One region of the Marinobacter sp. CP1 genome, then DNA from elsewhere that is predicted to be linked to it. Evidence: predicted binding sites of a transcription regulator. Region 1 holds the regulator's gene; the other holds the start of a gene.
The links. Region 1 encodes FliA, which starts transcription of late flagellar genes. Its sites were predicted from a motif close to CTAAAGTTTNNNNNNNNNNNGCCGNTAA; they were not measured.
Positions count from the first base shown of each region.

Region 1 (10,133 bases):
TGACTCGGGCCACCGGAATCAGGCTGAGGACACCGTCAAGCATGCCAAGGCCGGCCCGCAGGATCGGCACTATGGTGACCTTCTTGCCGTGAATCTGTTCCACGTTAACCGGCCCTGCCCAGCCTTCGATGGTCTTTTCCTGCAGATTGAAGTCTTTGGTGGCCTCGTAGGTCAGGAGTGCACCGACTTCCTGTGCCAGCTCCCGGAAATTCTTGGTGCTGATATCCGCACGGCGCATGATGCCGAGCTTGTGGCGGATCAGAGGGTGTTTTACCTCGTGGATTGGCATGGGGTCACCTGTGTGTCTGGTTGGAATTTTGGCGTCGCGATCAAATGGCGCAAGGATACCGCATCTGGCAAGGCGAGTCAGGCCGCAAATGGCTGCTTAACGGAAATCCCCTAAGGGGTGGTACGGATCTTGCGATAACCCTTCCAAACGACGCTCCGGTGTCAGATTTTCGACCTTCAAAACGCCTGCAGGCACGGCCAATCGGAGAAGTATCCGGCATGGACAGAGCTTTAGTCCTCAATAACGTCAAAACCCTGACGCGGGGCAACCTGGGCATACCCATCATGCTGATGGGCTTGCTGGGCATGATGATTCTGCCCATGCCGGCGTTCCTCCTGGACGTGTTCTTTACTTTCAACATCACCCTGTCCATTGTCATTCTGCTGGTGTGTGTCTACGCCCTGCGGCCGATGGAGTTTGCGTCCTTCCCGACAGTCCTGCTGGTAGCCACACTTTTGCGTCTCGCCCTGAACGTGGCGTCCACCCGGATTGTTCTGCTGAACGGCCACGAAGGCGGCGATGCCGCCGGTAAAGTGATCGAATCCTTCGGCGCCGTTCTGATCGGCGGCAATTACGCCGTGGGTCTGGTGGTGTTTGCGATCCTGATGATCATCAACTTCCTGGTCGTGACCAAGGGTGCCGGCCGGGTCTCCGAGGTGAGCGCCCGTTTCACGCTGGATGCCATGCCAGGCAAGCAGATGGCGATTGATGCGGACCTGAACGCCGGCCTGATCAATCAGGATGAGGCCAAGCATCGACGTGCCGAAATCGCCCAGGAAGCGGATTTCTACGGCTCCATGGACGGTGCGTCCAAGTTTGTGAAGGGCGACGCCATTGCCGGCCTGCTGATTCTTGCGATCAACATCATTGGCGGTATTGCCATTGGTATGCTGCAGCACGGCCTGGATTTCGGGCTGGCCATGGAGCGATATGCGCTGCTGACCATTGGCGACGGCCTGGTGGCACAGATTCCCTCGCTGCTGCTGTCCACGTCTGCTGCAATCATGGTAACGCGGGTTACCTCCAGCCAGGACATGGGCGGCCAGATCCTCCAGCAAATGTTCAGTGCGCCCAAGGCGCTGTCCATTGCCGCCGCTATCCTGATCATTCTCGGTCTGATTCCCGGAATGCCCCACGTGGCCTTCCTGGGTCTGGGTGCACTGGCCGCCGGCGCTGCCTGGTATATCTGGAAGCACCAGAGACAGACCGTCGAAGAAGATGGCGCATTCCCGGCTAGGGGCGCGGGCGGGGCGGCTCCACGGCCGGCGGGTCGTGATCTGCCTCCAGGCGGTGATGCTGGCGGCGATCAGGGGCGTCAACTACCGGCCCCCGGAGAGACCAAGGAGCTGGGTTGGGACGATGTGTCCACTGTCGATATTGTCGGTCTGGAAGTGGGTTACCGGTTGATCCCGCTGGTGGACAAGTCACAGGGTGGCCAGTTGCTCAGTCGTATCAAGGGCGTTCGTAAAAAGCTGTCCCAGGATCTCGGCTTCCTGATGCCCTCGGTCCACATTCGAGACAACCTCGATCTGATGCCCAATGTCTACCGCATCACCCTGATGGGCGTGACCATTGCCGAAGCGGAAATCCATCCGGACCGCGAACTGGCCATCGACCCCGGTCAGGTATTCGGAAAGATAGAAGGCATTGAAGGCAAGGATCCGGCGTTCGGTCTGGACGCCAGCTGGATTGAGCCAGACAAGAAAGACCAGGCCCAGACGCTCGGCTATACCGTGGTCGATGCCAGTACGGTGGTCGCGACCCACCTTAACCAGGTACTGCAGAAACACGCCCACGAGCTGCTGGGCCATGAGGAAGTCCAGAAATGGCTGGATCAGCTTGAAAAGATTTCTCCGAAGCTGGCCGAGGAACTGGTACCCACCACCGTATCCATCAGTCTGCTGCTGAAAGTGCTGCAGAACCTCCTGAAGGAAGAAGTGCCGATCCGAGACATGCGGTCCATTGCCGAGGCCATCGTGAACGTGCATCCGAAGAGTCAGGATCCGAAGCTGTTGACCACCGTTGCGCGGCAGTCCCTGCGCCGGATGATTGTCCAGAGTATCTGCGGCAACGAATCGGAGATACCGGTGATCACCCTGGATCCGGATCTGGAACAGTTATTGCTGAAGTCTGTTCAACAGAGTCAACAATCCGGCGGACAGGAAGATATTGGCCTGGTCCTGGAGCCGAATATGGTTGAAAAACTCCAGCGCTCGCTTCAGGAGAGCGTCCAGCGTCAGGAGATGCTCGGCAAGCCAGCCATTCTGCTGGTGTCCGGGCCCCTGAGGCCGGTGCTGGCGAAGTTCGCCAGCTACGGGGTAGAGCGGCTCCATGTGCTCTCGTACCAGGAAATTCCGGATAACAAACAGATTACGATCGTGGCGTCCGTTGGCCAGTAACGGCGCGGATGACAGAGCGGACAGCGCCGGCACGGCGTTGCCGGTGGAGGAAGAGGCATCATGAAAGTAAAACGGTTTTTTGCTCAGACCATGGCCGAGGCGCTCAAGCAGGTCAGTGAACAGATGGGGCCGGACGCCGTGATCCTTTCCAATCGTCGGGTCGACGGCGGTGTCGAAATTGTGACGGCGCTGGACTATGACGAGAATATGGCGCGCCAGCGACTGGGCAACCAGGCAGAAGAAGCCACCAACGGGTCCCGCTTGGCCGAGATGCAGGCCGACCAGCACAGGCGTCTTGAGGACGAGCTGAGCCGGTCCCGGGACCGCATCCGTGAAGTACGGGAAAAGCGGGCATCGCAGGGCGCGAGCTACGCCGGTTCGTTCGCTGCCATTCAGGAAGAGGTGAGCGGTGGTTTTGGTGATATTGAACCTCTGCCACAGGCGCCGAGGGAAGCCTATTCCGATGAGCTGGCGCAGATGCGGGCCGAGATCAGCTCGCTCAAAGACATGATGCAGGGCCATCGGCCGCAACAGGAGCCGGAGGTTTCTGCGACCACCGCCGTGCAGCAGAGGCTTGCCGAGCGCTTGCAGGAGTTCGGCCTCGGCAGTGATCTGGCGGGGTCAATTTCCCGTCGTCACAAGGCGGGGCGCCTGGAAGACGGTTGGAAGCAGTCCCTGAAAATGCTGTGTACCGGGGTTCGGACCTCCCGAATGGAGTGGCTGGATGAGGGCGGCGCCTATGCGTTGGTGGGTCCGACAGGGTCCGGGAAAACCACCACCATCGGAAAACTCGCCGCTCGTTACGTGCTCAAGCATGGCTCCGATTCCGTGGCCCTGGTTACCACGGATCGCTATCGGGTGGCGGCGCACGAGCAGTTATTCGTGTTCGGTCGGATCCTGAATGTGCCGGTTCGGGTCGTGGATGAAAGTCACAGTCTGGACGATATTCTGGACGAACTGTCAGACCGTCATCTGGTGCTGATTGATACCGCCGGACTGACCAGTGCGGACAAAGGCTACCAGGAACAGCTGGCCGAACTGGCTCGCAGCCATCACAATATCAAAACCCATCTGGTGGTCTCGGCAACCAGTCAGCCTCGCATCATGAAATCCGTGTGGCATTGCTATAAGATGGCAAATCTTGCGGGCTGTGTGATGACCAAAATCGACGAGGCCCTGACGCTGGGCGAGTCTCTCGGGTTTGTGATGGAAACCGGTCTGCCGGTAGCCTATTACACAGACGGCCAGAAGATTCCTGAAGACCTGCACCACGCAGAAGCCGTTCCGCTGGTGCGGTTGGCCGTGGATCGGCTGAAAACACTCCAGCAACAGCAAGCGGTCGCAGAGGGCCTGAAAGAGCACGCCTGAGACCGGACAGATTGACAGCAGGCGTCGGAGACAAAGCCGGCGAAACGTGGCGAGAGACCAAAAACAGTATGAGCAGAGCACATCCGGTACAGGTGATTGCAGTTTCCGGCGGAAAGGGTGGTGTCGGCAAGAGTAACGTGTCGGTGAACCTCGGAATCGCCCTGGCGCAGAAAGGCCGGAGAGTGGTGCTGCTCGACGCCGATCTGGGGCTCGCCAATATCGACGTCTTGCTGGGCATCACTGCCAATCGCAACCTCCAGGATGTTCTGGCGGGCGACTGTGATCTGAAGGACGTTCTGGTGAATGGTCCCGGTGGCATCAAGATTGTCCCCGCCTCTTCCGGTACCCAACGAATGACCCAGCTCAGCCCCATGGAACATGCCGGGCTGATTAATGCGTTCAGCGAACTGGGTGATCAGATCGATGTCCTGATCGTTGATACCGCCGCCGGTATTTCCGAGTCAGTGGTCAGTTTTCTGAGAGCGTCGCAGGAGCTGCTGCTGGTTGTCTGCGACGAGCCGACCTCGATCACCGATGCCTATGCCCTGATCAAGCTGATGAACCGTGATTATGGAACCAACCGCTTCCGTATTCTTGCCAATCAGGTCCGGAATGAGCAGGAAGGCCGGCATCTGTTTGAAAAACTGACCCGGGTCACCGAGCGCTTCCTCGATGTGGCACTACAATACGTAGGAATAGTCCCCTACGATGAGGCCGTGAAGAAAGCGGTTCAGCGGCAGCGTGCGGTGCTGGACGCCTATCCCAGGGCGAAAGCTTCACTGGCCATCAAGGCGCTGGCGGACAAGGTAGATAGCTGGCCGTTGCCGTCCTCTCCCCGCGGGCATCTGGAATTTTTTGTGGAGCGGCTCGTCGAAGTCTGAATCGGATCCAGTCAAACAAAAAACCGGATACATGACATTGGCGAAAAACCTCGGAATCTATAACCAGTCAAGTGCGCAGAAGCCGGCTCAGCTCATTGAGCAGCACGCGCCGCTGGTCAAGAAAATTGCCCTTCACCTGATGGCTCGCCTGCCGGCGTCCGTCCAGCTTGAAGACCTGATGCAGGCCGGCATGATTGGTCTGCTCGAGGCCGCCCAGCGTTACAGCTCCACCAAAGGTGCTACCTTCGAGACTTACGCCGGTATCCGTATTCGCGGCGCCATGGTGGACGAAATCCGCAAGGGTGACTGGGTGCCACGTTCTGTTCATCGCAACGCCCGTCGCATTTCCCAGGCCATCAAAGCCGTTGAAGATCGACTTGGCCGCGAAGCCCACGATCAGGAAGTGGCCGAAGAGCTGGGCATGGGGCTGCCCGAATACCACTCCTACCTTTCCGATTCCAACAGCGGTCGACTTTTTAGCCTCGACGAGCTCAATGAATCCGGAGAGCTGCCGATAGAACAGACAGAGACGCAGGATAATCCCCTTGAGGGTTTGTCCTCCGATGCCTTCCGGCGGAGCCTCGCTGAGGCGATTGAAGACCTGCCGGAGCGGGAAAAGCTGGTGTTGAGCCTTTACTACCAGGAAGAACTGAACCTCAAGGAGATTGGCGCGGTGCTCGGCGTCAGTGAGAGCAGGGTAAGCCAGATTCACAGCCAGGCAGCCCTGCGCCTTCGGGGGCGGCTCTCGGATTGGCGTCAGGAATCGGACAACTGACCGCGTTCAGTCTGTGTCGCCAACGAGGTGGTCTGTAGTTTTTGGTAACCGATGCTTTACAACCGAAGCAAAGGTCCGACAATAAGCGGTTAAAACAGCGGCCTGCTAGACTTTGAACGCAAAGGTCAAACGAATTCCGGGTGTTACTAACTGGAGGTCCCATTGGACAAAAACATGAAAATCCTCATTGTGGACGACTTCTCCACAATGCGACGGATCATCAAGAACCTGCTGCGTGATCTTGGCTTCACCAACACCGATGAAGCTGACGACGGCAACACGGCACTGCCAATGCTCAAAAGCGGCAAATACGATTTTCTGGTGACCGACTGGAACATGCCTGGCATGTCAGGCTTCGACCTGCTCAAGGCCGTTCGGGCGGACGAGAATCTGAAAACCCTGCCGGTATTGATGGTAACTGCTGAGGCCAAGCGCGACCAGATCGTTGCCGCTGCCCAGGCAGGCGTAAACGGGTATGTGGTCAAGCCGTTCACCGCTGCCGTGCTCAAGGAAAAGATTGAGAAAATCTTTGAAAGAATCCAGTAACCAGAGGTCGGATGGCTCTCATGAGCGATAGCAAAAAGAACCATCGGGGCCTTGAACCGGAGGTGACGGAAAAGCTCCAGCGGCAGGCAGCGGAACTGGCCGAGAGTGTTGATGCGGGTGATTATGCCAAAGCCATGACCCTGATCAATGAACTCAGCGAGGTCAGGGATCAGAGTCTGTACCGTGAGGTAGGGCGGCTGACGCGGAGCCTGCACGAAGCAATCCGGAACTTCCAGATTGATCCCCGTAACGCCGAGCAGCAGGAAGCACTGTCAAAGATGACTGATGCCTCTGATCGTCTCGAATACGTTGTGCAGATGACCGGTGAAGCAGCCAACCGGACCATGGACCTGGTTGAGGAAACCATGCCGGTGGCCAATGCCCTCAGAGACGAGGCCGCCGCGTTGCGTGATGAGTGGCAGCGCCTGCGTCGCCGGGAAATGCAGCCGGCTGAGTTTCGCGAGCTGTACGGCCGGATTGATCGTTTTTTTGTCAGCATGGCAACCGATGCCGACACCATGTACAGCAACCTGTCGGAAATCCTGCTGGCTCAGGACTATCAGGATCTGACAGGTCAGGTCATCCAGAAGGTCACCGCCCTGGTGAAAGAGGTTGAGGAGCAGATGCTCAGCCTGGTGGTGATGGCCAGTCATGTGGACCAGCTCACGGGCACGGTGCACCAGATTGAAGAAAAAGAAGAGTCTGCAGAGAAGGGCGTCGGGCCCCAGATCAAGGCCGATGAGCGTGAAGATGTAGTTTCGGGGCAGGACGACGTAGACGACCTGTTGTCCAGTCTCGGTTTCTGAATAATGAGGGTAACGCATGGCGTTTGATGCTGATGAAGAGATTTTGCAGGACTTCCTGGTAGAAGCCGGCGAGATCCTCGAAAAGCTGTCAGAGCAGTTGGTAGATCTTGAGCGACATCCTGACGACAGTGATCTGCTCAACGCCATCTTCCGTGGTTTCCATACCGTGAAAGGCGGAGCCGGCTTCCTTCAGCTTGAAGCGCTGGTGAACTGCTGCCATTCCGCGGAAAACGTTTTCGACATCTTGCGTAATCACAAGCGCAAGGTGGATTCCGAACTGATGGACGTGGTTCTAGAAGCACTCGACTACGTCAATGCCATGTTTGAGCAGGTCCGCAATCATGAGGAGCTGACGCCGGCTCCGGACGAACTGATTGCCCGTCTGGATGCCCTGGCCCAGCCTGAAGGCGAGGGGGCACCGCCCGCTGCCGCTCAACCTGAGCAGGAAGAGAGCGAACCGGCAGAAGACGGTGGCGACATCACCGACGACGAGTTCGAACAGCTTCTGGACGCACTGCAGGACGAGAAATCAGCGGAGGTTTCCTCGGCTTCGAGCGCCGGATCGGCCGGCGGTGACCAGGAAAGTTCTGGAGACGACGAAATAACCGACGACGAATTCGAAGCGCTACTGGACCAACTGCACGGAAAAGGTCAGTTTGCCGGTGCGCCAGCTGGCGAGGAAGAGGCTTCTGGTAAAGAAGAAAAGCCGGCTGCCAAGGCCGGATCTGCTGGCGGCGATGACCTGATCACCGACGACGAATTCGAGAAACTGCTGGACGATCTTCACGGCAAGGGCGGAAGCCCGACCGCGGGCGGAGAGCCTTCAGCCTCGAAAGAGCCTGCAGCTCCAAAACAGCCCTCAGCGCCGAAACAGCCTGCATCTTCAAAAGAACCAGCTTCAGCGAAAGCAAACGCGTCAAAACCCGAAAAGTCGAAGCCGGCCGAGAAGCCGGAGGCCAAAGGCGCTGCCGCACCGGCGATGCCTGCTCGCGAGAATGCCCCGGCCGCGGAAACGACGGTTCGTGTCGACACCAAGCGGCTCGATGACATCATGAATATGGTGGGTGAGCTGGTGCTGGTGCGTAACCGCTTGCAGCGTCTGGGTGCTGAAAGTGAAGACGAACACATGCACAAGGCGGTATCCAACCTGGATGTGGTTACGACTGATCTCCAGTCCGCCGTCATGCAGACCCGCATGCAGCCGATCAAAAAGGTGTTCGGCAGGTTCCCCCGCGTTGTGCGCGATCTCGCCAGAAACCTCAAGAAAGAGGTGAACCTGGTGATGCATGGCGAGGAAACCGATCTCGACAAGAACCTGGTTGAAGCGCTGTCTGATCCGCTGGTTCACCTGGTGCGGAATTCGGTGGACCACGGGATCGAGGCTCCGGAAGTCCGCGAGAAGGCCGGGAAGCCACGCCAGGGCACGGTTACCCTCTCTGCCGAGCAGGAGGGAGACCATATTCTGCTGTTTATCGAGGATGACGGCGCGGGCATGGATCCGGAAGTCCTGCGCCGCAAAGCAGTCGAAAAGGGTATCTACGACCAGGACGCCGCGGACCGGCTGACCAATTCGGAGTGTTACAACCTTATTTTTGCCGCCGGATTCTCCACCAAGGAGCAGATTTCGGATGTGTCCGGACGTGGCGTCGGCATGGATGTGGTGAAAACCAAGATTGGCCAGCTCAATGGCCAGTTGAGCATCGAATCCGAGCTGGGCAAGGGCTCTCGCATTGTCATCAAGGTTCCGCTGACGCTCGCCATCATGCCCACCCTGATGATCATGCTGGGCGATCAATCCTTTGCGTTGCCGCTGGTCAACGTGGTCGAGATTTTCCATCTGGACCTGACCAAGACCAACATCGTCGATGGGCGCGAGTGCATTGTGGTTCGGGATAAAGTCTTCCCGCTATTCCATATCAAGCGCTGGCTGGTTCGTGGCGGTGCTGGCCAGGAGGTGCCCGATAACGCCCATGTTGTCATTGTGGCCATGGGTCCAAGCAGGTCGGGTTCGTGGTCGACCAGCTGGTTGGTCAGGAAGAAGTGGTTATCAAGCCCCTTGGGCGAGCGCTCCAGGGTACGCCAGGCATGGCCGGTGCCACTATTACCGGCGATGGCCGGATTGCACTCATTATTGATGTGCCAAGCCTGTTGCAACATTACGGTTGAGCCGGGCCTTCCGGCGCTTTTTGCCAGAGAAGGCCGAAGAACGATGGATTGGGTAGGAGAAGTGGATGACAGTTTCTGTCCTGGTCGTTGACGATTCAGGGTTTTTTCGCAAGCGGCTGACGGAAATCCTGACCAGCTCCGGCCAGATCAAAGTGGTAGGTGCTGCGACCAATGGTCGGGAAGGCGTTGAGCTGGCCGAGAAACTGCGTCCCGACGTGATTACCATGGATTATGAGATGCCCGTGATGGATGGCATCTCTGCCGTGCGCGAAATCATGCGCAAACATCCGATACCGGTGCTCATGTTCTCATCGCTCACCTATGAGGGCGCCCGGGTCACACTGGATGCGCTCGAGGCCGGCGCCGTTGATTTTCTGCCCAAGAATTTCGAAGAAATTGCCCGGGACAACAGTCAGCTTCAGAAAATCTTGATTGAGCGGATTCTGGATGTAGCCCGCAGTCGTCCCGGCAACCGTTCTCCTGCGCCTTCCCGCGCGGAACCTTCAGCTCCGGCCTCCCGGGCGCCGGAGCCTGCAGGGCGCCCGCGTCCGGAACCAGCACCGCGTCAGCGTCCTGACACCCGGGCTCCGGCAGCGTCGGCAGGTTCTCCGGGCGAAACCGAGGCCCCCAGGCGCCATGGCCGCCGTGGGCCGGCCAAGCATTACGCCGTTGTTGGCATTGGTACTTCAACCGGCGGCCCGGTTGCCCTGTAGCGGGTACTGACGGTGTTGCCCGCGACCTTCCCGGCACCGATTGTTCTGGTGCAGCATATGCCGGCGAGTTTTACGCCTGCCTTCGCCGAACGCCTTAACAAGCTCTGCCGGATTGAAGTCCGGCAGGCTGAGGATGGTGAAGTGTTGCGGCCCGGCCTGGCTTTGCTGGCGCCCGGCGGCAAACAGATGA
Region 1 covers NZ_CP011929.1:352,051-362,183, reverse strand. Annotated here, with positions in the region: gene upp (uracil phosphoribosyltransferase) at 1-289, opposite strand, end outside; gene flhA (flagellar biosynthesis protein FlhA) at 508-2,688, shown strand; gene flhF (flagellar biosynthesis protein FlhF) at 2,749-4,056, shown strand; gene ACP86_RS01655 (MinD/ParA family protein) at 4,125-4,937, shown strand; gene ACP86_RS01650 (RNA polymerase sigma factor FliA) at 4,969-5,712, shown strand; gene cheY (chemotaxis response regulator CheY) at 5,875-6,258, shown strand; gene ACP86_RS01640 (protein phosphatase CheZ) at 6,279-7,064, shown strand; partial or broken gene ACP86_RS01635 (chemotaxis protein CheW) at 7,081-9,230, shown strand; partial or broken gene cheB (chemotaxis-specific protein-glutamate methyltransferase CheB) at 9,296-10,133, shown strand, end outside.

Region 2 (10,133 bases), 1.4 Mb from region 1:
CGAGCGTTGAGTCTGTCTCTTCAGGATTATGACCGGGCATTGGTGGTGGGCAGTGATTGCCCCTCGGTCGATCCGGATTACGCCCGTAACGCCGTCGCGCTCCTGAAAGACTACGACGTTGTGCTTGGGCCCTCAGACGATGGCGGCTATGTCCTGATTGGAGCCTCCCGAGTGGCTGAGGGAATGTTGGATGACATTGCCTGGGGCACGCCGGAGGTTCTGACCCAGACCTGTGAGCGCCTTAAAGCATCGGGGCTCAGCTATTGTTTGCTGGAGCCCCGCTGGGATGTCGACGAGCCCGAAGACTGGGCGCGCTTTCTGCGCACTCTTTGAGTACTCTAGCTGGCGGGCACCGGCGGCAGCTCGGTGAGCCTGCCAAGCGCCTGGTTTGCCTCCAGGCCATTCCCACCTGTAACCACTTCTAATGCCTGCTTGCGCTCCAGGACGGCCTTTTTGAAGGTTTCCAGCAATTGTGGTTTTCCGACCTGCTTGATCGCGTTGGCCAACTGCTGGCGGGAATCAAACGTGTCCATGCCCCGATCAATCTCACGCCAGTAGCGGCTGGAAATCTCGCCGAGTTGCCGGTCCCGCTCGAGTAGCTTGCTGATAACGGCCTGTTTCTCCCGATCAAGGCGTTCCGCTGTCAAAGCGGAGAGGGTTTCCTCAAAGCTGTTGGAGAATTCCTGAACAGCCTGGTCAATCTCTGCCGGGGAAGCGGAAGGTGACTGCACAACAAACCCCAGGGCCGGTGTTTCAAGCATTTCAAAAGGCGTTGCGTAAACGATGTAGCCCATCTGGCGGGTGGTTCGGATCTCTTCGTAGAACGGGCTGCTGATAATCTGGGCCAGCAGCCGGAATCGGGCCCGTTCCTCAAAGCTGGTGTTGTCTCCCTGCATGTAGAGGGTATAGCCCGTGTCTGGATGGTCCACGTCGATGGAGACGAGGGTTTCATTATCTGGCAGCTGGCGCACCTGGCTTCGTGCTACCCGGACCAGCTCGCTGTTGCCCAGAACAATGGCGTCAATTTGCCGCGCGAGGTTAAGAGTCGAGGCCTCGGTAAGGTTTCCGTGCGCCATCATAACCGGGTCAACCTGTGACAGCAGGGCTTCAGAGAAGGACTGCAGTTCCTCGAAGCTAACTTCCCGGGCGGCTCTCAGCTTGGCGTCGGTGGGCCAGGCGCCTTCGATGAGGGACGTCTGGATAAACTCAGAGGTCTGTTCGACGGGGCGATCCTTGGCCTTGTTCTGCAGGCCGTCAATCAGCTGCTGCCGGGCGATCTCGAAACGTTGTTCGGTCAGTTCCGGTGCAGCCACCTGGAGCAGAATCCGGTTCATCAGGGTATGGAGTTTGTCGTCGTAACCGCCGACCCGGACCGTGATACCCCTGAGATGCGGATAGACGCTGTAATCCAGGCCCGCAAGACTGGCGGAGTAAGCCCAGGCGTTCAGATTGGCATTGATAGCGTCCACCAGCAGCTGAGTGAGCACGTAGCTGCGTGCCGACGCTCGGGTGGCAGGCGTACGAAGGCCCACAAACACGTTGGCTTTCGGGGTATCAAACCGGGTATCCCGGGCAAACCAGACATCCATTCCCTCGATGGTTGCCAGTTGTGTCGGCTGCGCCATGGTTTTTCCGGGCACCATCGCCAGATCTTCCGGCACAAATGGATTCTCCGGCGGCAGGCGCAGCTGGGCAGCGAGTTCTGGCAGGAACTGGGTCCTCAGTGTTGCCGGGTCGAGTGGTTTTCGGGCCCACGCCGCTTCGTACCAGTCGGTTCGGTTCGGATTTTCAAGTTCAGGCTCCGGTGCCAGAACAAAAGTAAGGAGGTTGTCCGGCGTCAGCCTGTCCAGAATGTCGCGGTACTGTTCCGGCGCGAAGCGCTCAACCAGCCAGGGCGCCCGCAAAACGTCTTCGGCGGGATAGTCCTGGAGGTAACGAGAAAGGCGCATGGCTTCGTGCAGGGGGTTACCCTGTTCGCGGAATCGAAAATCGATGCGAGCCAGGTTCTGCATTTCCAGGAAACGCTGCTCGCTGATACCTTTCTGGCGAATCTTCTCGATGTAATCGAATACCAGCGGCAGGATGTCCTCATGGCGAGCCAGTCCTTCCGGTGTCAGGGAAATGCTGATTTCGAGGGTGGCGTTCTCGCCGGTATCCATGCCCAGACCTGCGGAAAGGCTTTCCGCCAGACCGGCCCGTTTCAGAACGTCGAACAGGCTGCCTGGGCCCTCGTGGCCGAGCAGGTTGGCCACGTAGCTGGCGGGTTTGGTGCGGTAGTTCGCTTCCTGGGACGGAATAGGGAACGTGAGCGACAGGCTTCGAACGTCCTTCAGTGCTTCTGCTGTGACCTTGGCTGGCAGCTCATCTGAGCGGTACAGGCTGGCGACGTGACGCTTGGTCTCAAGGTTGCGGTTTTCAATGGCATCGAACCGCCCTCGCACCATGGATTCCAGTTCGTCCAGGCTTTGGGGCCCGTAAACCGCCAGGCTCATGATGTTCGAGGAGTAATGCTGCTTCCAGAACTCGATCAGATCCGGCCGAAGGGGATTTGCTTCCGTATTCTCAAGGGTGCTCAGGTTTCCGACGGCAAAGTGACTGAAGGCGTGATCCGGATTGCTAACGGCCTTCTTGACGGAATAGAAGCGTCGACCATCGTCTTTCTGTTTGGCGCTGAACTCCGAGTGCACAGCGTTGCGCTCACGATCCACCAGTTCGGCGGTAAATAGGGGCGCGGAAAATTGCTGGGCGAACCGATCCAGTGCCGGTTCCAGAAATTCGGCCTGAACATCGAAGAAGTAGTTCGTGTCCTGGAACGCGGTGAAGGCATTGTGCTGGCCACCGTGGCTCTTGATGAACTGCTGGTACTCGCCCGGATCGGGGTATTTCTCGGTCCCGAGGAACAGCATGTGCTCGAGGAAGTGGGAGAGGCCTTCGCGCTCCGCCGGATCATCTCCGCTACCAACAGCAACGTTCATTGAGGCCGCCGCTTTGTCTGCATCCTCATCAGACACCAGAATGACCTTCAGGCCGTTGTCCAGTTCGATAAACCGGTACTGGTTGTCGTCATTGGGGCTCTTCTCGGGAATCTGCGCAGAAAGAGCAAGGGTGCTGAACAGCAAAAGTATGAGCAGGGAAAACAGGCGTGAGATCGGGTTCTGCATGGAGTTCTTCCTGACGGTACGTGTGTTCATAGGCCCTCTGGGATCCGGAGAAGACGTTTGCGAATCAGTGCATCAGCGCGTTGCGGGTGCTTTCAGGCTGCTGGTCAAGTGTTTTACGTGCCAGGTCGGCGGCTTTCTCACTGTCCAGCTGGCCCGAGGCAATACGCTCCAGAACAGTCGCCATGATGGCGACGGACTGGCGATAATCTGCGAACTCGGCCTGGAAGGCCTTGTCGATGGCCTCGTAGACCGCCTGAATTTTCTCTTCCCGTGAACCAGCGTTATCGGCTGTGTCGTTGATGGCCTTCAGGCAGGCCCGGGCAATCGAAATGTAGCGTTCCGCGTTGGGATTGTCTTTCTGCATAGTAGGGGTTCCGGAGGTCGGTGTTCCTGTGAAAACAAGAGATGCCAAAAGGCGCGATAAGTTCCCGATTATGTCATTGCTGGCGGGCGCTTTCATTGCATTGTGGTAATCCGGAAATTGAGCATGCACGGGGCAATTCCTGTGCTAGTCTCAAAAACATTGTGTCGACGAACCGGACAGGCATGTCCCGCTTGTCGGGTCAAAAATTTAGAGTAATAGCTCTATACAAAACAAAGGCTTACAGAGTAAAAGCTCTAAAAAAGTTCGATACATGAAGGTTGCAATTAAGTACAATGCCGGCGTTTCCGGAAAACTCTAAGACGTTAGTCGTATGGGTGCCGGCATGGATAGACAACAACAGAGCAACAGGCAGGGTGGAAGATTGATGAATTATTTCCTGACGGGTGGCACCGGATTTATTGGCCGTTTCCTGGTGGAGAAGCTTCTGGCACGTGGTGGCACTGTCCACGTACTGGTACGTGAACAATCCCAGGACAAGCTGGACAAATTGCGTGAGCGCTGGGGCGCGGATGAAACCCAGGTGAAGGCCTTCATAGGCGACCTGACCAGCAAGAATCTGGGCATCGACGCCAAGACGATGAAAGCCCTGAAAGGGAAAATCGACCACTTCTTTCACCTCGCCGCCGTGTACGATATGGGCGCAGATGAAGAAGCCCAGCAGGCAACCAATATCGAGGGCACCCGCGCTGCGGTGAATGCTGCGGAAGCGATGGGCGCCAAGCACTTCCATCACGTTTCTTCCATTGCGGCTGCCGGTCTGTTCAAGGGAATCTTCCGCGAAGACATGTTCGAGGAAGCCGAGAAGCTGGATCATCCGTACCTGCGGACCAAGCACGAATCTGAAAAGGTCGTTCGTGAGGAATGCAAGGTTCCCTTCCGCATCTACCGCCCGGGCATGGTGATTGGGCATACCGCTACCGGTGAAATGGACAAGGTGGATGGCCCCTACTATTTCTTCAAAATGATCCAGAAAATCCGCCACGCGCTGCCCCAGTGGGTTCCGACCATTGGTGTCGAGGGTGGGCGTCTGAACATTGTGCCGGTGGATTTCGTGGTTAACGCCATGGATCACATTGCTCATCTCGAGGGTGAAGACGGCAAGTGCTTCCACCTGGTGGATACCGATCCGTACAAGGTTGGCGAAATTCTCAACATCTTCAGCGAGGCTGGTCACGCACCCCGGATGGGGATGCGGATCGATTCCCGCATGTTCGGCTTTATTCCGCCATTCATTCGCCAGAGCTTGAAGAACCTGCCACCGGTGAAGCGTCTGACGTCGGCCATTCTTGATGACATGGGCATTCCGCCATCCGTGATGTCGTTCATCAATTACCCGACCCGTTTTGACGCCCGCGAAACCGAGCGCGTTCTGAAAGGCACCGGCATTGAAGTGCCCCGCCTGCCGGACTACGCGCCGGTGATCTGGGATTACTGGGAGCGCAATCTGGATCCGGACCTGTTCAAGGACCGCACGCTCAAGGGCACGGTTGAAGGTCGCGTCTGCGTGGTGACCGGTGCTACGTCCGGTATTGGTCTTGCAACTGCCCAGAAACTGGCAGACGCCGGCGCGATCCTCGTGATCGGTGCCCGCAAACTCGAGCGCCTGAAGGAAGTGGCCGCAGAGTTGGAGTCCCGGGGCGCAAGCGTACACGCCTATCCCTGCGATTTTTCCGATATGGATGCCTGCGACGAGTTCGTGAAGACCGTGTTGGATAACCATGGCCAGGTCGACGTGCTGGTCAACAACGCCGGGCGCTCGATTCGCCGTTCACTGGATCTGTCGTTCGACCGCTTCCACGATTTCGAGCGCACCATGCAACTGAACTACTTTGGTTCCGTTCGTCTGATCATGGGCTTTGCGCCCAAGATGCTGGAGAATCGCCGCGGTCACGTGGTCAACATCTCGTCCATCGGTGTGCTGACCAACGCTCCCAGGTTCTCGGCTTACGTGGCTTCCAAATCCGCGCTGGATGCCTTCAGCCGCTGCGCCGCTTCGGAATGGTCGGATCGCAATGTCACGTTCACCACCATTAACATGCCTCTGGTGAAAACGCCGATGATTGCGCCAACAAAGATCTACGATTCTGTCCCCACGCTAACGCCGGACGAGGCTGCAACCATGGTTGCTGATGCCATCGTCTACCGGCCGAAGCGAATCGCTACCCGTTTGGGTATCTCTGCCCAAGTGCTTCATGCCCTGGCGCCCAAGATGGCCGAGATCGTCATGAACACCGGTTACCGGATGTTCCCGGATTCACCGGCCGCCGCTGGTAGCCGTTCCGGGGAGAAGCCGAAGGTGTCCAGCGAGCAGGTGGCTTTCGCCGCCATCATGCGGGGCATCTACTGGTAACGCAGTTGCCCCCGAATCGAGTGGGAGGGGGAGTTATTTCCCCTCCCATATTAATGGGTTAAACGAGATTCGCCTCTTTTATAAAGTGTTCTGGGCTAAAGAAAACCAGCCGATAGCCGATGGTTAACATAAGAACAATATAAAAGAAGGGCTATTGATGACTCTCAAGAAACGTCTTTTGCTGACTTTGCTGCTGGTTGGCCTGCTTCCCGTCATTGCCATCTCGTTTTTTAACGCCGAAATTGCCCGACAGAGCCTGACGGAACAGGCGTTGCAACAACTCTCTATTGCGGCTACCAATAAGCAGCATAGTGTTGAAGATTATCTCAGCACTATTGCCCGGCAGCTGAAAGCCATGGCCAATAATCGCGGGACCCGAACGGCGGCCCAGGGGTTTGGTTTGGCATTCCAGAATTATGAAAAACTGGTACAAGAGGAGCAGTCGACCTTACGAGAAAACGTCGAGGCTTATTATCAGCAGAATTTTTTGCCACCCTTGCAGCAAAATGGTGGTGCTAACGGACGTTCAGCCTCGGACTTCGTTGCATCCCTCAGCAAAAACAGCCTGGCTCTGCAGATGGGTTACATCGTGGACAACCCGAATCCTGTGGGGCAGAAAGACGAATTGGTATCGGCTGACGTCCATATCGCGCAGTTTTATAACACTCTTCACAAACAGTGGCACACCTCGTTCAAGGAGTTTCAGGAGGCGTTCGGCTACTACGATATTTATCTGATTGATGCCGATACAGGCCATGTTATCTATTCCGTAGCCAAAGAGGTGGATTTTGCTACCTCCCTGAAAGACGGTCCCTACGCGGATTCTGGCCTGGCGGCAGCTTATCGTCAGGCGATGTCTGACGGACAGGATACTGCGCCGACTTTTGTTGATTTTACTCGGTATGTACCGTCCTACGGTGCGCCCGCCGGATTTGTGGCAACCCCCATATATTCCGAAAAAGATGAGCGGCTGGCCGTGCTGGCCTTCCAGTTCCCCATCGACAGCCTGAACAACATCATGATGGAACGAGATGGCATGGGCGAAACCGGGGATGCCTATCTGGTGGGGCCGGATAACCTGATGCGGTCAGACTCCTACCTGGATCCGGAAAACCGCAGTGTTGTCGCTTCCTTTGCCGACCCGGAGAATGGACGCATTAGTTCGACATCGGTGGATGAGGCCCTGGCCGGAAATTCCGGTGAAGGCGTGGTTACGTCCTACCGTGGCGAGCCAGTGTTTTCCGCCCACAGGCCAGTTACCGTAGGCGGGCTGAACTGGGCGCTGGTGGCGGAGATCAGCGAAGACGAGGCCCTGGCGCCGGTGCGTGAAATGTGGACGCTGGCGGCGATAGCCATTGCTATTGTGCTCTTGGCCGTGGCGGCCGTCGCGGTCTGGACCGCAGTGCGGATCATGAAACCCCTCGGCAAAGACCCGTCCGAATTGCAGGCACTGGCGGAACAGGTAGCTGCAGGTAACCTGGTCATTGATTCGTCCGACAGTGACAAGGCCACGGGCGTATACGGCTCCATGCTCAAGATGGTGTCAGACCTGAAAGAAGTGATCTTCAAGGTTGAAGAAGCGTCCCAGCGCCAGGCCAGTGCATCTGAACAGTTGTCCGGTACCACCTCGCAGACTCTGGACAGTGTGAATCAGCAGGCAGAGCAGACTGAGCAGGTGGCGTCGGCCATTGAAGAAATGTCCTCTGCCATCAGCGAGGTGTCCCAGAATACCTCGGAATCGGCAGCCGCCGCCCGGCGCACTGATGAGGCGGTCAGCCGCAGCGCCACCGAGGTGGAATCCTCCGCTGAGGACACCCGTGCTATGGCCAGGGAACTGGAGGAAGCAGAAGCCGGCATAGAGGACTTGCGAAAGAATATGGAATCCATCACCAGGGTTCTGGATTCGATAAAGTCCATCGCCGACCAGACTAACTTGCTGGCTTTGAATGCCGCTATTGAAGCGGCCCGGGCCGGTGAACAGGGCAGGGGCTTCGCGGTGGTCGCGGATGAGGTGCGCAGCCTGGCCCAGAACAGCCAGAAGGCGACCGAGGAGATCAGTAGTTCCATCGAAACTCTGGTTAATTCTTCGGAGCGTGCTTCAAAGGTGGTTACCCGCTGCAGCACCCAGGCCAGAGGTATTTCTGAGCGGGCAGGAACCGTAGTGTTGCAGCTTCGCGAGGCAGTGGAAGAGGTTGCCCGGATGTCCGGTATGGCGGAGCAGATTGCTACGGCTTCCGAAGAGCAATCAGCCACGGCCGAAGAAGTAACGCGCAACGTATCCACAATTGCTGAAAAGTCCTTGGAGACCAAACAGGCCATGGTCCAGATCTCCGAAGCCAGTGGTGACTTGGCGGAGTTGTCTCATCAGCTCAGGGATTCTCTGTCCCGCTTTAAAGTCAGCTGAGTATGAGGCGTGCCTTCAACACTTAGGCCTGGCACACAGAAAAAAACCCGCTGCGGCGGGTTTTTTTATGGCGGTTATTCGGTCTCTTCGGGGATCACCGGAGGCGGAAAGCCGCCCAGTTCTTTCCAGCGATTCACAATGCCACAGAACAGGTCTGCGGTTTTTTCCGCGTCATAGGCGGCGGAATGGGCTTCCTTGTTGCTGAACGGAATGCCCGCGAGTTTGCAGGCCTGGGCCAGAACCGTGTGGCCATAGGCCAGGCCGGCCAGCGTGGCGGTATCGAAGGTTGAGAAAGGATGGAACGGGTTACGACGGATGTCGGCCCGCAGCGCGGCTGCAAAGATGAAGTTATGGTCAAAGGTGGCATTGTGGCCCACCAGGACGGCTCGCTTGCAATCGTGGTTCTTCACCGCCTTGCGAATGGGGCTGAAGATCTCGCTGAGTCCTTCCCGCTCGGGTACCGCTTCTCGCTCCGGATTCCACGGATCAATACCCGTGAAATCAAGCGCGGACTGCTCCAGATTCGCGCCTTCGAAAGGATCGATCTGCTGAACGTGGGTTTCAGCGCGCCGCACCCAGCCATCGTCGTCCATGGTCAGTATCACTGCCGCCACTTCCAGCAGGGCGTCCCGCTCGGGATTGAAGCCAGCGGTTTCCACGTCGACTACAACAGGCAGAAACCCGCGAAAGCGGCGGGACATGGGATGCGGTGGTTTGTTTTCGTCAGTCACTCAAGCTCCGGTCTTGGCCGTGTGTGAGAAGGAATAAGTCAGGTTTACGCCAGTTTCCAGTGAACGGTTTCACCAGCCTTGAGGGGCACGATGGTTCCGTCAGCCAGCGGCAGCTCTGCCGGCATGGTCCAGGGGTCACGAATCAGGGTGATGGTATCGGTATTCCGCGGTAGGCCATAGAAATCCGGCCCGTTGAAACTGGCGAATGCTTCAAGTTTATCCAGGATGCCAAGCTCTTCGAAAATGTCCGCATACAGACCGATTGCGCCGTAGGCCGAGTAACAGCCAGCGCAACCGCAGGCTGCCTCTTTGCGATCCTTTGAATGGGGGGCGGAATCCGTGCCCAGGAAAAAGCGTTTGTCGCCGCTGGCCACCGCGTCCCTGAGCGCCTGTTGATGGCGGTTACGCTTCAGGATTGGCAGGCAATAGAGATGCGGTCGAATGCCGCCTACCAGCATGTGGTTGCGGTTGTACATCAGGTGCTGGGGCGTCAGAGTCGCACCGAGGTTGTCACCGGCGTGCTGCCGGACAAATTCTGCGGAATCGGCCGTGGTGATATGTTCCAGTACAACCTTCAGGTTCGGGAAAGCCTCGAGAGTGGGTGCCAGGACACGCTCCAGAAATACCTTTTCCCGGTCAAAAATGTCGATATCGGCATCGGTTACCTCGCCGTGTACCAGCAGCAGCATGCCACAATTGGCCATGGCTTCCAGAACCGGGTAGATGTTGCGGATATCCTTCACGCCGGAGTCGGAATTGGTCGTTGCTCCGGCGGGGTAAAGCTTGGCAGCCACAACGCCGGCAGCCCTGGCATCCCGGATGGTCTGCGCCGTCATGCTCTCGGTCAGATACAGCGTCATCAACGGCTCGAACTCGGTGCCATTGGCAGCCGCCAGAATGCGTTCCCGGTAGGCTGTGGCATCGGCTGCGGTGGTAACTGGCGGTACCAGGTTAGGCATGATGATGGCGCGAGCGAAGCAGGCGGCCGTAGCCGGTACCACGTCGTTGAGAATGTCGCCGTCCCGTACGTGAAGGTGCCAGTCGTCGGGGCGTGTGAGCGTGAGCTTGTCTGTCATGGCGTTTGTCCGAAATACCTTTGGCG
Region 2 covers NZ_CP011929.1:3,703,450-3,713,582, forward strand. Annotated here, with positions in the region: gene ACP86_RS17050 (TIGR04282 family arsenosugar biosynthesis glycosyltransferase) at 1-333, shown strand, start outside; gene ACP86_RS17055 (insulinase family protein) at 339-3,161, opposite strand; gene ACP86_RS17060 (hypothetical protein) at 3,226-3,525, opposite strand; gene ACP86_RS17065 (SDR family oxidoreductase) at 3,911-5,896, shown strand; gene ACP86_RS17070 (methyl-accepting chemotaxis protein) at 6,054-8,300, shown strand; gene rnt (ribonuclease T) at 8,375-9,031, opposite strand; gene pyrC (dihydroorotase) at 9,076-10,107, opposite strand.
Region 2: ACP86_RS17070 (methyl-accepting chemotaxis protein) is a predicted target of FliA. The motif match lies at 5,992-6,019, and genes of this name have one in related genera.